One region of the Stenotrophomonas sp. LARHCG68 genome, then DNA from elsewhere that is predicted to be linked to it. Evidence: riboswitches for the same ligand, from Rfam matches in the RefSeq annotation. Region 1 holds a riboswitch; the other holds the start of a gene.

Region 1 (7,840 bases):
ACATCTACTACGGCACCGCGCTGCCGCCGCACCGCAAGCCGATCCCGCTGATCCACGCCAACGACCGCATCGGCCAGACCACGCTGGACGTGGACCCGGACAAGATCGTGGCGGTGGTGCGCACCAATGGTCCGGACCGCAACAGCCCGTTCAAGCCGATCGACGAGGACAGCCGCCTGATCGCCGGCCACCTGATCGAGTTCCTCAAGCACGAAGTGGCCAAGGGCCGCCTGCCGCACAACCTGCTGCCGCTGCAGTCCGGCGTGGGCAACATCCCCAACGCCGTGCTGGCCGGCCTGGCCGACAGTGGCCTGCGCGGGCTCAGTGCGTTCACCGAGGTGATCCAGGACGGCATGCTGGACCTGCTCAAGTCCGGCGTGCTCGAGTACGCCTCGTGCACCGGCTTCGCGCTGAGCCCGGAGGCGAACGAGGAGTTCAAGCGCAACATCCGGTTCTACCGCGACCGCATCATCATGCGCACGCAGGAAATGTCGAACCACCCGGAGCTGGTGCGCCGGCTGGGCTGCATCGGCATGAACGGCATGATCGAGGTGGACATCTACGGCAACGTGAACTCCACCCACGTCATGGGCAGCCGCATCATGAACGGCATCGGCGGTTCGGGCGACTTCACCCGCAACGGCTTCCTGTCCACCTTCCTGAGCCCCTCGATGGCCAAGGGCGGCAGCATCTCGGCGATCGTGCCGATGGTCAGCCACGTCGACCACACCGAGCACGACGTCTCGATCATCGTCACCGAGCAGGGCCTGGCCGACCTGCGCGGCCTGCCGCCGCGCGCCCGCGCCCGCCAGGTGATCGACAACTGCGCGCACCCGGGCTACCGCGACCAGCTCAACGACTACTTCGACCGCGCCTGCCGCGACAGCTACGGCAAGCACACCCCGCACCTGCTGCCCGAAGCGCTGTCCTGGCACCAGCGCTACATCGACACGGGCAGCATGAAGGCCTGAGCAGGGCCCGCGGCAGCGGGCATGCAGTCGCAGCACCGAAGCAGCCGACGGCCCCGCCGCCGGCTGTTTTCATGTGGGAGCGCTGGCACCGACAGGCGCGGGCTGCCAGATCCGGCCAGTTCATGCTGCAACGCAACAGTTACACTGACCCACGGATGCAGGAGAGAGGCGCCACGCTGGCGCCCGCCGAAGGCGCAGGCTCCCATGATCGCTCAGGCCGGTGGGCTGGAATCCCACCAACCATGCATCCGACACGCCGAGCTGGAGAGAGGTCGCCGGACACCGTCCGCGCGATCCGCCGAAGGGGCACGCGGCCATCGCCGCTGAACTCTCAGGCACAAGGGACAGCGGGAGCGGCACCGGTCAACGCAGTCCCATCCTTGCCCAGGCAAGGGTGGCGGCAGGCGCGTGGCCGGCCCCACCGCTCTGCCTGGAACCCACAGCATGCTGCTCTCCCTCATCTACCTGATCGCCATTTCCGCCGAAGCCATGACCGGCGCGCTGGCCGCCGGCCGGCGCCGCATGGACCTGTTCGGCGTGGTCATGATCGCCTGCGTCACCGCCCTGGGCGGTGGCTCGCTGCGCGACATCCTGCTTGGCCACTACCCGCTGGGCTGGGTGAAGCACCCCGAGTACCTGGGCTTCACCGTCTGCGCGGCGCTGGTCGCCACCTGGCTGGCGCGCTGGATGCACCACTTCCGCAGCACCTTCCTGGTGCTGGACGGGCTGGGCCTGATCGCCTTCACCCTGATCGGCTGCGCCATCGCGCGCGAGGCCGGGCATGCGCCGCAGATCGTGCTGATCGCCGGGATGCTGACCGGCGCGTTCGGCGGCGTGCTGCGCGACATCCTCTGCAACGAGGTGCCGCTGATCTTCCAGAAGGAGCTGTACGCGATCATCTCGCTGCTCACCGGTGCGGCCTACCTGCTGTTGCTGCACTGGCAGGTGGCCGACGACACCGCGATCGTGTGCTGCCTGCTGGGCGGTTTCGCACTGCGCCTGCTGGCCATCCGCTACCGCTGGGAGATGCCCAAGTTCGTCTACCAGGATGAGGTGCATTGAGCTGGCTGGTTTTGCCCTCACCCCAACCCCTCTCCCGCGTGCGGGAGAGGGGCCAGGTTCACGACGGTTTGAAGTGATCGGCGCAACTGCAGTTTCAAAGCCCCTCTCCCGCACGCGGGAGAGGGGTTGGGGTGAGGGCAAAACCCAACTACCCCGCTGTCTTGTCCTTCACCGTCGTGCTCGGCCCATTGCCCTTGACGCTGGTGATGCCGGCTTCGCGCGCGGCCTGCGATGCGTACAGCTGGCTGCTGCCGATCACCTGGTGGTTGGCGGCCTTGAGATTGAAATGGTGTCGACCATCGCTGCTGGTCTTGCGCTCGTAATGCGCTTCATCGGGGCTGTTCTTCTGCACCGAGGCGATGCCGTTCTCGGCCGACGCGCGCGTGGTGTAGCGCTCGCTGGTGAGGATCACCTCGGCGTTGCCTGCCTTGAGCACGAAGTAGAACTGCCCGTCCTTGCTCTTCTCCAACTCGTACCAACCTGCCATCACGAACCCTCCGCTTGAGGACGATGCCGACATGCCGCTGGACAGCCGCATGCGTGGCTGTGGTGCCCGGCTGCCCGGGCGTTGGCGCCGCCCGGAACGGCGGCTGCAAGCCAGACTCTACCTCAATCCCCGGCCCGCTCCAGCCACGCCAGCTTGTGCTGGCGGGGGAGCTGCTTGATCTGCCATTCCGCGCGCGAGGCGGCGGCACGGTCGGCGTACGGGCGCATGCCCAGTACCCGCAGCGGCGGGTGCGCGCGCGTGTAACGCGCGCCCTTGCCGGCCAGATGGGCCTGGAAGCGCGCCTGTACATCGGTGCTGATACCCGCGTAGTAGCTGCCATCGCGGCATTCCAGCAGGTACAGGAACCAGGCACCGTTACCCACGCGCGCTCCCGCCCGCTGTTACAGGCTCGCCGCGTCGGCGATCTTGCACAGGCCTTCACCCACCGCCTTGTTGGAGGTCAGCTGGCCGCCCTTGATGCTGAAACGCACCTCGACGCGGATGGTGCCGTCGTTCTGGCGGCGCACGGTGGTGCGCAGCGGCACGGTGGAGCCACCGCCACCGCGCACCGTCTGCTCGGCGGCGATGTAGCCGGTCTGCTCGTTCGGCGAGACACCCACCAGCCCCTCGGCCTCGATCGCGGCCACCGTCTTGCGGAAAGCCTCGGGGTAGCTGATGCCTTCGTGGTCGGTGGAGGCCAGGAACTGCTTGCCGGTGGTGAAGCCACCGCTCACCGCCAGGTTCTGCAGGCAGCCACTGCCCGAATCCACGACTTCCCTCTTGGCCATCGCCACGGTCGGCACCAGCATCATTGCCAGCACCATACTGCACGTACGGATACGCATCACTTCCTTCTCCATAAGCGGTGATTTCTAGGCTTCCTGCCGCGTGAGGCGCTCTCCCCTGAGACCACAGCAGGCGGGAGGCGTTGCGCCTCCCGCCGCGTAAATTACTTGGACTGGCCGGTGCGTGCCAGTGTGGCTGTCACGCTTGGCCCAGTCAGGCGGCCGCTTCCAGCTGTGCCTGGCGGCGCCCACGCACGGCCTCGGCCAGCCGCTCAAGCACCTGCACGGTGCTGTCCCAGTCGATGCAGCCGTCGGTGATGCTCTGCCCGTAGACCAGCGGTTGGCCCTGGACCAGCTCCTGGCGGCCGGCCACCAGGTGGCTCTCGATCATCACCCCGACGATGCGCTGCTCACCGCCCTCCAGCTGGCCGGCGATGTCCTCGATCACGCGCGGCTGGTTCTCCGGCTTCTTGCTGCTGTTGGCGTGGCTGGCATCGATCATCAGCCGCGCCGGCAGCTGCGACTTGCCCAGCACCTCGCTGGCCGCCTGCACGCTGGCCGCGTCGTAGTTGGGCGTCTTGCCGCCACGCAGGATCACGTGGCAGTCCGGGTTGCCCTGGGTGGCCACGATGGCGGTGCCGCCCTCCTTGGTCACCGACAGGAAGTGGTGCGGGTGCGAGGCCGCGCCGACCGCGTCGGCGGCGATCTTCACGTCACCGGTGGTGCCGTTCTTGAAGCCCACCGGGCACGACAGCCCGGAAGCCAGCTCGCGGTGCACCTGGCTTTCGGTGGTGCGCGCGCCGATCGCGCCCCAGGCCACCAGGTCGGCGATGTACTGCGGCGAGATCACGTCCAGGAACTCCACGCCGGCCGGCAGGCCGAGGCGGTTGATGTCGCGCAGCAGGCCGCGCGCCACGCGCAGGCCCTTGTTGATGTTGAAGCTGCCGTCCAGGTCCGGGTCGTTGATCAGGCCCTTCCAGCCCACCGTGGTACGCGGCTTCTCGAAGTACACGCGCATGACGATCTCCAGCTCGCCGCCGAGCGCATCGCGCAGCGGGCGCAGGCGCTGGGCGTACTCCATCGCCGCGACCGGGTCGTGGATGGAGCACGGGCCGACCACCACCGCCAGGCGATCATCCTCGCCATGCAGGATGCGGTGCAGCGCGGCGCGGGCATCGGCCACGGTCTGCGAGGCCTCCTCGTCGCAGGGCAGCAGCGACAGCAGCTGGGCCGGCGGGGTCAGCGGTTCAAGTTTGCGGATGCGCAGGTCGTCGGTGTGGGGGGGCATTGCGGGGGTCTCCAATCCAGATCGTGAAGGGTGTGGCCCCAGCGCTGGCAGCATGAAAAAAGCCGCCAGGTTCGCTGGCGGCTTTTCGGGAATGCGTCTGAAGGTTTCTTCAGGGTGAGCGCAGTCCTTCCTCCGCCAGCGGCTTCGGAAAGTAATACCAAAAGTAAAAGCTGGCGCGGGCTGCGTTCATGGGATGCATTGATAACACGCTTTTTTGTGCAATGCGACAGTTACAGCCGCAACGGACGCGGCAGTGGTTTCGTTCATCCAGCGCCGTCGTGGGCCGCCCCCGGTCGCCCGCGCTTCACCCCGGTGGCCACATACTGCAGCGCAGTCCACTCCTGTCCCACATGCCGATGAGCACCCCGAGCCCCGACCTGCTGCAGATCGCCTGCCCGCACTGCAATGCCATCAACCGCGTGCCGGGCACGCGGCTGGCGCAGTCGCCTGCGTGCGGCCGCTGCCACCAGGCCCTGTTCACCGCCGTGCCGATCGCCCTGGACGAGGCAGGCTTCCAGGCACATGCGCAGCGCTCGCAGATCCCGTTGCTGATCGACTTCTGGGCGGCATGGTGTGGCCCCTGCCGGCAGATGGCACCGGAGTTCGCCAAGGCTGCCGCACAGCTGGAACCACACATGCGGCTGGCCAAGGTCGACACCGAAGCGCAGCCGGCGCTGGCCGCGCGCTTTGCCATCCGCAGCATCCCGACCATGGTGCTGCTGCAGGGCGGGCGCGAGATCGCGCGCCAGTCCGGCGCGATGTCGGCCAGCCAGATCGTGCAGTGGGCCGTTCGCTGACGACGGCATCGAGCACACATGGCAGGTCTGCGCCAATGGGCCAGGGAGCTGAAGCGACAGACGCTGGTCGTCTACTTCGTGGCGCGCGACCCGCGCACGCCGTGGCCGCTGCGCCTGCTCGCCCTCGGGATCGCAGCGTACGCACTGAGCCCGATCGACCTCATCCCGGACTTCATCCCGCTCCTGGGCTATCTCGACGACCTGGTGATCGTGCCGCTCGGTCTGCTGCTGGTGCTGCGCCGGGTGCCGGCAGAAGTCCTCGACGATGCCCGGCAACGGGCTGCGGCCGCGGCGACACGGCCGGTCAGCCGCGCCATGGCCGTCATCATCGTGGTCGTCTGGGTCGCATCGCTGACGGCGCTGGGGGCATGGCTCTGGCGGTCGATGCCGGCCTGATTCCTGCCTGGACGTACGTTCGCGCGTAGCAACCTGACCCAGGCGATGCCATGCGTTCATCGTTCGAGCCGATCACGGTCGTTGGCGTCCGGCTGTTGCCGCAGTACACCGTGGCAAGGCCGTTGGTGTGGCGTTGTTTCCTGACGGAACAATGGCGACTGTAACCCCGTTGTCCCGAAACAGAACGGTGGAAACCACGCAGGAATGCGGGCCACGCGTGGTTGGCGATGCCGCGCATTACAGCTGCCGGGCGACTCCCCATACTGGACTGCCCCATCGCCACTCCGCCACGCGCATGCGTACCGAATCCCGGTTGCTCCAGATGTTCGTCGCCGTGGCCGACGCGCTGTCCTTCACCCGCGCGGCCGACGCCCTGCACGTTGCCCAGCCATGGCTGTCCGCGCAGATCCGCAAGCTCGAACGACAATTGGGCTTCGAGCTGTTCATCCGCGACAGCCGGCGCGTCGCGTTGAGCGAACAGGGGGCCGCGCTGCTCGCGCCGGCACGGGCGGTGATGCAGGCACTGGATGCGTTCAACGCCGGCGCGCTGCTGCTGCGCCGGCAGCAGGAGTGGCCGTTGCTGCGGATCGGGCTGCCACCGTATTCGCACCTGTTCGCCGAACGCGTGGTGCTGCTGGAACGTTTCGCGCAGATCCATCCACGGCTGCGCATCGAGACCGTGGTCGGCTGGAGCCCGGAGCTGGTCGAGAAGGTGGCCGACGAGAAGCTGGACATGGCGTTCGTCGTTGGCGAGGTGATCGATCCGGCACTGGAGTACCGCGTCGTGGCCCAGTCCAGCTGCGAACTGCTGTGCCGACGGGACGACCCACTGGCATCGCTCGACGCGGTCAGCGACCGCGACCTGCACGGCAGGACGGTGCTGGTCTTCGAGCGTGCCCTGAACCCACCGCTGTACGACCAGTTGTTCAACGGTCCCAAACGCGCCGGCGCGGTGTTGCGCGTGGACCACGAAATGATGAGCGACCTGTGGCTGGAGCACATCCTGGCCAACCGGGCGCTGGGCCTGAACTTCATCCGCCGTCCCCCCGCGCAGTTGCAGGAACAGCTCTGCGCACGGCCGTTGATCGACCAGCGCCCGGTGCTGCTGCGGCTGGCGCGCCGCCGCGGCACTCCCCATCCGGCCACGGAACTGTGCTGGCGCACGGCATCGGCGTTCGAGGGCATCGCCGATGCCGGCTGAGCGCCGCGGGCAAGAGCAAACACGTCTGGATGGCCATGCTTTTCGTATTGGACGCGTCCCCCGCCGGTTCCGATAGTGCATTGCATGCCGCGTCTTCTTGAACCTGTTCACGTCCTGCACGGACACGTCCGAACAACGGGCCGGGCGCACGCCGCCCAGATGCGTGAACAGCTTCAAGCCGGCGCATGGCGTGCGCCCCCTCAGGTGTCCTGACCTCATCCGCTACCGCACGTGGCCCGCGCGTCCGTGCCCGCGCGGGCAACAACCGTCGCGTGCCGGCGGCGCCCGACTGCAGGAGAACTCCCCCATGAATGCACGATTGAATGCACACGCCGATGCGCCCGCCTCGCTCGATGGGCTGCTGCGCCCCCGCGCCATCGCGCTGGTCGGCGCCACCGAACGCTCCCGCTGGTCCAACGGGGCATTCGCCAACCTCGGCGAACTCGGCTACGCAGGCCAGGTACACGTGGTCAACCCGCGCGGCGGCCATATCCATGGGCTGCGTGCCGCCGCCTCCTGCCGGGCGATCGGCGAACCGGTGGACGCGGCCCTGCTGATGGTGCCGGCGCACGCCATCGAGGATGCCTTCGGCGACCTGCACGAGGCGGGCATCGCCAATGCGGTGATCCTGACCTCCGGTTTCGCCGAGACCGGCGAGGATGGCGCACGACGCCAGGCCACGCTGGCGGGCCTGGCACGGCAGCATCACGTCAACCTGCTCGGGCCGAACTGCCTGGGGCTGATCAACTACATCGACCGCATCGCGCTGTGGACGATCGGCCTGCCTACCCGCCTGACCGGCAATGTCGCGCTGATCTCGCAGAGCGGTGCCACCGCCAGCTACATCGCCGAC
Region 2 (7,840 bases), on a different contig from region 1:
GGCAAGGACGTGCGTACCCTGGTCGATGGCAGCGCCACCGTCGACCTGCCGGGCTGCGCCGGGCCGGTACTGGTCAACGCCGGGCAGAAGGGCTACTACCGCACGCTGTACTCGCCGGAGCAGTTCAAGGCATTGAGCGACGGCTTCGAGCGCCTGCCGGTGGTCGACCAGCTCGGCGTGATGATGGATGCCAGCGCGCTGGCAGCCGTCGGCCTGCAGCCGGAGGCCGATACGCTGGACCTCACCGCCAAGGTGGCCGGCGATGCGCCGCCGGACCTGTGGCAGCGCGTGTCGCGCACGCTGGGTGGGCTGGACGACCTGTTCGAAGGTGATGCCACGCGCCAGGCAGCATTCCGCAAGTACGCCTACGCTCGCCTGGAGCCGGTGCTGGCCTCGCTGGGCTGGGATGACCGGGACGGCGAATCGGCGCAGACGCGCCAGCTGCGCGGCGGCCTGATCGCCATGCTCGGCGCGATGGACGACCCGCAGGTGATCGCCGAAGCGCGCCGCCGCTTCGCCGCCTTCCTGGCCAAGCCCGAATCGCTGTCGCCGGAGTTGCGCCGCACCGTGCTGGGCGTGGTCGCACGACACGCCGATGCCGCGACCTGGGAGCAGTTGCATGCCCTGGCGAAGAAGGAGACGTCCTCGATGGTGCGCGACCAGTACTACCACCTGCTGGCGCAGAGCAAGGACGTGACGCTGGCGCAGCGTGCGCTGGACATGGCCTTGACCGAAGAGCCGGGCGCGACCAACGGTGCCGGCATGATCGGCGGCGTGTCGCGCGAGCACCCGGACCTGGCCTTCGACTTCGCGGTGGCCAACCGCGAGAAGGTGGAGACGCTGGTGGACGGTACCTCGCGGGCAGGCTACTTCCCGCAGCTGGGGGCCTCGGCCGACAACCTGCAGATGGTCGACAAGATCAACGCCTTCGCCGACAAGTACATCGCCGCCACCTCGCGCCGCGATGCGGAGACGGTGATCGCCGGTATCCAGACGCGGGTGAAGCTGCGCGCCGAGCGCAAGCCGCAGGTGGATGCCTGGTTGCGGAAGAACGGGTACTGAGGCGCTTCGGGGAGGCTGCCCTCACCCCAACCCCTCTCCCGCTTGCGGGAGAGGGGCTCAGTTCCCTGCAGGTTGAAGCATTGCTGGCAATTGCTGCTTTATAGCCCCTCTCCCGCTTGCGGGAGAGGGGCTCAGTTCCCTGCAGGTTGAAGCATTGCTGGCAATTGCCGCTTTAAAGCCCCTCTCCCGCGTGCGGGAGAGGGGCTCAGTTCCCTGCAGGTTGAAGCATTGCTGGCAATTGCCGTTTTAAAGCCCCTCTCCCGCCTGCGGGAGAGGGGTTGGGGTGAGGGCAGCTTCTAGCTTCCAGCACCCAGCCCCCAGCACCCAAACAAAAAGCCAGCCGGTTCGCACCGGCTGGCTTTGTCACATCAGGCCACCGCAGAAGCCGATCAGGCTTCCACGTCTTCCTTGTACGCATCCACCGGGATGCAGGCGCACATGATGTTCTTGTCGCCGTACACGTTGTCCACGCGTGCCACCGGCGGCCAGTACTTCTGCAGCTTCAGCGACGGCAGCGGGAAGGCGGCCAGTTCGCGCGGATAGGCGTGGGTCCACTCGCTGGCCGACACCGCGCCGGCGGTGTGCGGGGCGTGCTTGAGCGGGTTGTCCTCGCGGTCCAGGCGACCGTCCTCGATGGCCTGGATTTCCTCGCGGATCTGGATCATCGCGTCGATGAAGCGGTCCAGCTCGTGCTGCGATTCGCTCTCGGTCGGCTCCACCATCAGCGTGCCGGCGACCGGGAAGCTCAGGGTCGGGGCGTGGAAGCCGAAGTCGATCAGGCGCTTGGCCACGTCCTCGGCGCCGATGCCGGAGGTCTTCTCCAGCGGACGCACGTCCAGGATGCACTCGTGTGCCACCAGGCCGTTGCGGCCGGTGTACAGCGTCTTGTAGTGCGGGGCCAGACGGGTGGCGATGTAGTTGGCATTGAGCAGTGCCACCTGGGTGGCCTTGCGCAGGCCCGCGGTGCCCATCAGGGTGATGTACATCCAGCTGATCGGCAGGATCGAGGCGCTGCCGAAGCTGGCCGCGCTGACCATGCCGACCGGGCCGTTGTCACCGAGCTTGCCCGGCAGGAACGGGGCAAGGTGCGACTTGACCGCGCACGGGCCCACGCCCGGGCCGCCGCCGCCGTGCGGGATGCAGAAGGTCTTGTGCAGGTTCAGGTGCGACACGTCCGAGCCCCACTTGCCGGGCTTGGCCACGCCGACCAGGGCGTTCATGTTGGCACCGTCGGTGTACACCTGGCCGCCGTGCTGGTGGATGATCTGGCAGATCTCGACCACCTCTTCCTCGAACACGCCGTGCGTGGACGGGTAGGTCATCATGATCGCGGCCAGGCGGTCGCTGTACTTCTCGGCGTTGCGGCGGATGTCATCGACATCGACGTTGCCGTTGGCATCGGTCTTGGTGACCACCACGGTCATGCCGCACATCTGCGCCGAGGCCGGGTTGGTGCCATGCGCCGAATCCGGGATCAGGCAGATGTCGCGATGGCCTTCGCCGCGCGAGCGGTGGTAGGCGCGGATCGCCAGCAGGCCGGCGTATTCGCCCTGCGCGCCGGAGTTCGGCTGCAGGCTCACCGCGTCGTAGCCGGTACATTCGACCAGCATCGCTTCCAGCCCGTCGATCAGTTCCTTGTAGCCCTGCGCCTGGTCGGCCGGTACCAGCGGGTGGATGTTGGCGAACTCCGGCCAGGTCACCGGGATCATCTCGGCGGTGGCGTTGAGCTTCATGGTGCAGCTGCCCAGCGGGATCATGGTGCGATCCATCGCCAGGTCCTTGTCGGCCAGCGAGCGCAGGTAGCGCAGCATCTCGTGCTCGCTGTGGTGCGTGTTGAACACCGGGTGGGTCAGGAACGCACTGGTGCGCAGCAGACCCTTGGGCAGGGCATCGGCGGTGGCGGCGTCCAGTGCATCCACGTCGACCGTGGCGCCAAACAGCTGGCCCAGCGCGACGATGTCGGCGCGGGTGGCGGTTTCGTCCAGGCTGATGCCGACCGCGCCGGCATCGATCACGCGCACGTTGATGCCGGCGGCCACGGCCTTGGCCTGCACCGCCGCGGCGTCAACGCCGGTGACGTGCAGGGTGTCGAAGAAGTCATTGCCCACAGCAACACCGGCCGTGCGCAGCGCGCTGGCCAGGATCGCGGCCAGACGGTGGGTGCGGCGGGCGATGCGCAGCAGGCCTTCCGGGCCGTGGTAGACGGCGTACATCGAGGCCATCACCGCCAGCAGCACCTGCGCGGTGCAGATGTTGGAGGTGGCTTTCTCGCGGCGGATGTGCTGCTCGCGGGTCTGCAGGGTGAGGCGGTAGGCCGGCTTGCCTTCGGCATCGACCGACACGCCGATCAGGCGGCCCGGCATCGAGCGCTTGTAGGCGTCACGGCAGGCCATGAACGCCGCATGCGGGCCACCGAAGCCGAACGGCACGCCGAAACGCTGGCTGTTGCCGATGGCGATGTCCGCGCCCCATTCGCCGGGAGCGGCGATCAGGGTCAGCGCGAGCAGGTCGGTGGCCACGGCGACCAAGCCCTGGCGGGCATGGATGGCCTCCACCAGCGCCTTGTGGTCACCGATGTGGCCGGTGGTGTCCGGGTACTGCAGCAGCACGCCGAACACGTCGGCGGTCATGGCTTCGGCCGGGGTGCCGACCTGCAGCTCGATGCCCATCGGCTCGGCGCGGGTGCGCAGCAGTTCCAGCGTCTGCGGGTGCACGGCGTCGTGCACGAAGAACACCTTGGACCTGGACTTGGCCGAACGCTTGGCCAGGGTCATCGCCTCGGCGGCAGCGGTGGCTTCGTCCAGCAGCGAGGCGTTGGCGATCTCCATGCCGGTCAGGTCGGCGACCAGGGTCTGGAAGTTGATCAGCGCTTCCATGCGGCCCTGCGAGATCTCCGCCTGGTACGGGGTGTAGGCGGTGTACCAGGCCGGGTTTTCCAGGATGTTGCGTAGGATCACGTTCGGCGTGTGGGTGCCGTAGTAGCCCTGGCCGATGAAGCTGCGCAGCACCTTGTTCTTGCCGGCGATGGCGCGGATCTTGGCCAGCGCCTCGACCTCAGTGAGCGATTCGGGCAGCGCCAGCGGTGCCGGCGACTTGATCGAGCCCGGCACGATGGCGTCGGTCAGGGCTTCAAGCGAATCATGGCCAACGGTGCGCAGCATCTGCGCGATTTCGGCATCGTTGGGGCCGATGTGGCGGTCGACGAACGCGGAGGAGTGTTCGAGTTCGCGCAGCGAAGGGGTGTTCTGGGTCATGGCTGACGTCCGGAGAAGGCATGCAGGGCTGGGGCGGTGAGCCAGGCAAGCACCGGTACGGCCCCGCTGCCGCGCAGGCGGCATCACGGCCGGCAAGCCGGTGGCTTGCCTCGCGCCCCTCTGTCCTTTTGCCTGAGAGTTTGGAAGCAACGCGACGAGGATCGTGTGCTTCGTGCCCCTTCGGCGCCGGATTGAACCGGTCTCTCCAGAGTTTTGGTGCAGGTGGTATCGGGCCTGAGCGATTTACGGGCGTTTGCGCCTTCGGCAGCGGGGTCAGCCGCTTCTCCCACCGTGTTCGTACAGCCGGCCGATTATAGCCCGGGGCAGACCTGCGCACCGGCTTGGATTACCATTCCGTTCCCGGCCCGAGGATCGCGCGTTGCACGCGGTGGGCGGGGAGGCCGGTACCGCGGGCTGACGCGGGTTCATGTCCGGATAAACAGGCGCGATATGGCCGCGCGGCGTTACCGTGTCCGGCCCTGTTCATTTTTCTCTCCCGCACCGGTGTGCCTGCCGGTGCCGATGCACGTTGTTTCACAGGAAGCCATGAAAGCAAGCAAGCAGGTTTCGCTGCGACGGATCGCCGCGCTGGTGGCCGGGTTGTCGATGTTCGGCCCGTTCGCCATCGACGCGGTGTTCCCCGCGTTCCCGCAGATCGGCGCGCAGATGGGCGCCGACAAACTGGCCATGCAGCAGGTCATCAGCGTCTACCTGCTCACCTATGCGCTGATGAGCCTGGTCCACGGCGCGCTGTCCGATGCGCTGGGCCGCAAGCGGGTGATCATCGGCGGGCTGGTGGTGTTCATCCTGGCCTCGATCGGCTGCGCGCTGTCGCGCGACATGGGCTCGCTGCTGCTGTTCCGCGGCCTGCAGGGCCTGTCCGCCGGCGTGGGCTACATCATCGGCCGGGCGGTCATCCGTGACCTGTACGACGGCGACGACGCCCAGCGGCTGATGAGCCAGGTGTCGATGATCTTTTCCATCGCCCCGGCCATCGCCCCGATCATCGGTGGCTGGCTGCTGGGCTGGAGCCATTGGCAGGGCATCTTCTGGTTCCTGGTGGCGTTCTCCACGCTGCTGCTGGTGGTTACCTGCCTGTGGCTGCCGGAAACCCACCCGCCGCAGGCCCGGCTGAGCCTGCGCCCGGCACGGCTGGCCCAGGATTACTGGAGCATCGCGGTCAACCCGCGCTTCCTGCGCCTGGCCCTGGCCGGCTCGCTGGGCTTTGGCGGGCTGTTCCTGTACATCGCCTCGGCACCGGCCTTCATCCTGGACCTGCTGCACCTGAACGAGCAGCAGTTCGCCTGGTTGTTCATCCCGACCATCGGCGGCATGGCGCTGGGCGCCTATGCCTCCGGCCGCGCGGCCGGGCGCATCGCCGGCGCGCGCGCGGTGCGGATCGGCTATGCGTTCATGGCGGTGGCGGCGGTCTACAACATCGCCTACAACGCGTTGGCCCCGCAGATGAGCGTGCCGTGGGCGGTGCTGGCGCTGACCCTCAATTCGTTTGGCGTGGCGCTGATCTTCCCGATCCTGAGCCTGGCGATCCTGGACATGTACCCGCGCCAGCGCGGCACGGCCTCCTCGATGCAGGCCTTCAGCACGCTGGTGACCAATGCGGTCATCGCCGGCGTGTTGTCGCCGCTGCTCAGCCGCAGTGGCCTGAGCCTGGCCATCGGCGCGGCGTTGTTCGCGCTGGGCAGCGGGCTGATGTGGAAGTGGGAGCGCATCAGCCAGCGCGCCCAACGCAACACCCCGGCGGCCTGATCCATCTTCACCCCCGATCGGGGACACTATCCCTGCCGCCATCAGCGGCGACGGCAAAGAGCACATCACGATGTCGATTCAATCCAAGGGCCGCCGCGAGGCGAAGAAGAAACTGGCCGAGCGCGCCCGCAACCAGGCCGAGGCCAACCCGGCACCGAAGGCCAAGGTCGAGCCGCACGCCGAACTGCGTGACCAGCAGCGCAGCCTGCTGGCGGGCATCGTCCGCCGCGACGGCGAGTGGGTGCTGGGCATGGACGGCAAGATCGCCGGCGAGACCACCAGCGCCGCACGCGTGCTGGCGCTGATCATGCAGGCCGCCGAATGGCACGAGAACAACAACACCCCGGTGCGCCTGATGTATTCCGACGCACTGAAGGACGCCGCGCACGCCGAGGTAGCCGAGCAGGGCATCGATTTCGACACCTACAAGCGCAACCTGGCCGGTGAGCTGGGCGTGGGCGCGAAGAGCGCCGCTGGCACGCATTGAGCGTCTGCGGGGAAGTTGCCGGATCAGCGAAGGCGCCGAGGGCGCCTTTGTTGTTTCTGCGGCGGGCGTGTCACCTGGAGCGGCAGGCCCATCCCTTCAAGGTGCAGCGATGTCGCCCCTGTGCCGGTGATGTCGCATGGAACGCCGGCATTGCCCGTTGAAGCGGCACGGATGTCGAAAAAAGCGTCAGTCATGCCGCTTCGGATGGCACGCATCGGGTGGGATGTTCCAGCGATGCCGCAGGAAGTGGCAACGGTGCTGGGAAAAGCGGCAACGATGACGCCATGGGCCCCGATGGCACGCCGATCCGGTTGCCAGGGATCCGCAGGAGCGGCCTTCCATCCAGCCGCCTGGCCCGGTAATCAGTCCTCTTCGATCCGCATGCTGCCCAGCACCTGCTCGGCCTTGGCCTGCAGGTTCGGGTCGCGGTGCGCGTCGGTGTAGCGGTGGAAGTAGCGCAGTTCGTAGCCAACATCGGCGTAGCGCGGCGAACCGCAGGACAAGGTGTATTGCTCGGCCCATTGCCGTTGTCCATCGGCGGCGGGTTGCCGCAGCTCAAGCCGCAGGTGGATGCTGGCGCAGCGCTTGTCCGCCCGGTATTCGCTTACCTGCAGGTGGTTGATGGTGGCGACGGGACTGTTGGAGAAGTCCTGCTCCAGCTTGCGCCGGATGTTCTCGATGTAGCCGGAAAGGGGGCTGGTCGGGACATCGGGCCGGGTCATGTAGGCCTCGATCTTCCTGCTGTCGGTGGTCGAGCCCGCGTTCCAGTCGACGCTGAGGTTTCCGCTGCCCCACTTGTCCTGTTTCCAGTCCTTGCCCGCCGGCGGTGTGAACGTGAAGCCGAAGGCGCGATCGCGTTCGGTGTAGCCGACGCGGAGGGGCTCGGTGTGTTGTGCAGCCCATCCGGCCGCAGTCTGCGTGGCGAGCAGGAGGAAAAACACGGTGCGCGCTGCAGGGGGCATTCGGGTCTCCAGGAGTAGGCGGGCAAGATGTTCATGCCAATGAGGGCTGTCAATGTCGGGCCGGTGGAGCCTGGCCCGCATCCGCATGATCTCCGTCATGCGCCTGACCGTGGATGAACGAAGGGCGCCGTAACGGCGCCCTTCGTGGTCAACCCGGTCCGTCGTGTTTACGGCGTGCTCGTCGGTGCGGCGACGGCCGCCGGCGGTGCTGCCGTCCAGCCGCACATCTGGCCTTCGTTCTGCTGCTTCAGCCATTCCTGCAGCGGGGCGAAGTATTCCAGCATCGGGCCGGCGTCGAGCTTGTCGTT

What was found. A riboswitch is a leader RNA that binds a small molecule or an ion and turns the genes downstream of it on or off. The one in region 1 is predicted to bind glycine.
Region 2: linked by a shared signal. The riboswitch ahead of gcvP (aminomethyl-transferring glycine dehydrogenase) and the one ahead of ACIPR8_RS07870 (trimeric intracellular cation channel family protein) in region 1 are both predicted to bind glycine.

The regions. Positions count from the first base shown of each region.
Region 1 covers NZ_JBIXJV010000002.1:102,747-110,586, forward strand. Annotated here, with positions in the region: gene ACIPR8_RS07865 (acetyl-CoA hydrolase/transferase family protein) at 1-971, shown strand, start outside; glycine riboswitch at 1,120-1,209, shown strand; glycine riboswitch at 1,223-1,327, shown strand; gene ACIPR8_RS07870 (trimeric intracellular cation channel family protein) at 1,416-2,033, shown strand; gene ACIPR8_RS07875 (YegP family protein) at 2,182-2,520, opposite strand; gene ACIPR8_RS07880 (GIY-YIG nuclease family protein) at 2,643-2,903, opposite strand; gene ACIPR8_RS07885 (hypothetical protein) at 2,922-3,365, opposite strand; gene ACIPR8_RS07890 (3-deoxy-7-phosphoheptulonate synthase) at 3,520-4,593, opposite strand; gene trxC (thioredoxin TrxC) at 4,950-5,390, shown strand; gene ACIPR8_RS07900 (YkvA family protein) at 5,409-5,786, shown strand; gene ACIPR8_RS07905 (LysR family transcriptional regulator) at 6,082-6,987, shown strand; gene ACIPR8_RS07910 (acetate--CoA ligase family protein) at 7,295-7,840, shown strand, end outside.
Region 2 covers NZ_JBIXJV010000003.1:220,174-228,013, reverse strand. Annotated here, with positions in the region: gene ACIPR8_RS12180 (M1 family metallopeptidase) at 1-1,062, shown strand, start outside; gene gcvP (aminomethyl-transferring glycine dehydrogenase) at 1,452-4,316, opposite strand; glycine riboswitch at 4,427-4,535, opposite strand; gene ACIPR8_RS12170 (multidrug effflux MFS transporter) at 4,863-6,083, shown strand; gene ACIPR8_RS12165 (hypothetical protein) at 6,154-6,570, shown strand; gene ACIPR8_RS12160 (hypothetical protein) at 6,933-7,511, opposite strand; gene ACIPR8_RS12155 (M2 family metallopeptidase) at 7,700-7,840, opposite strand, start outside.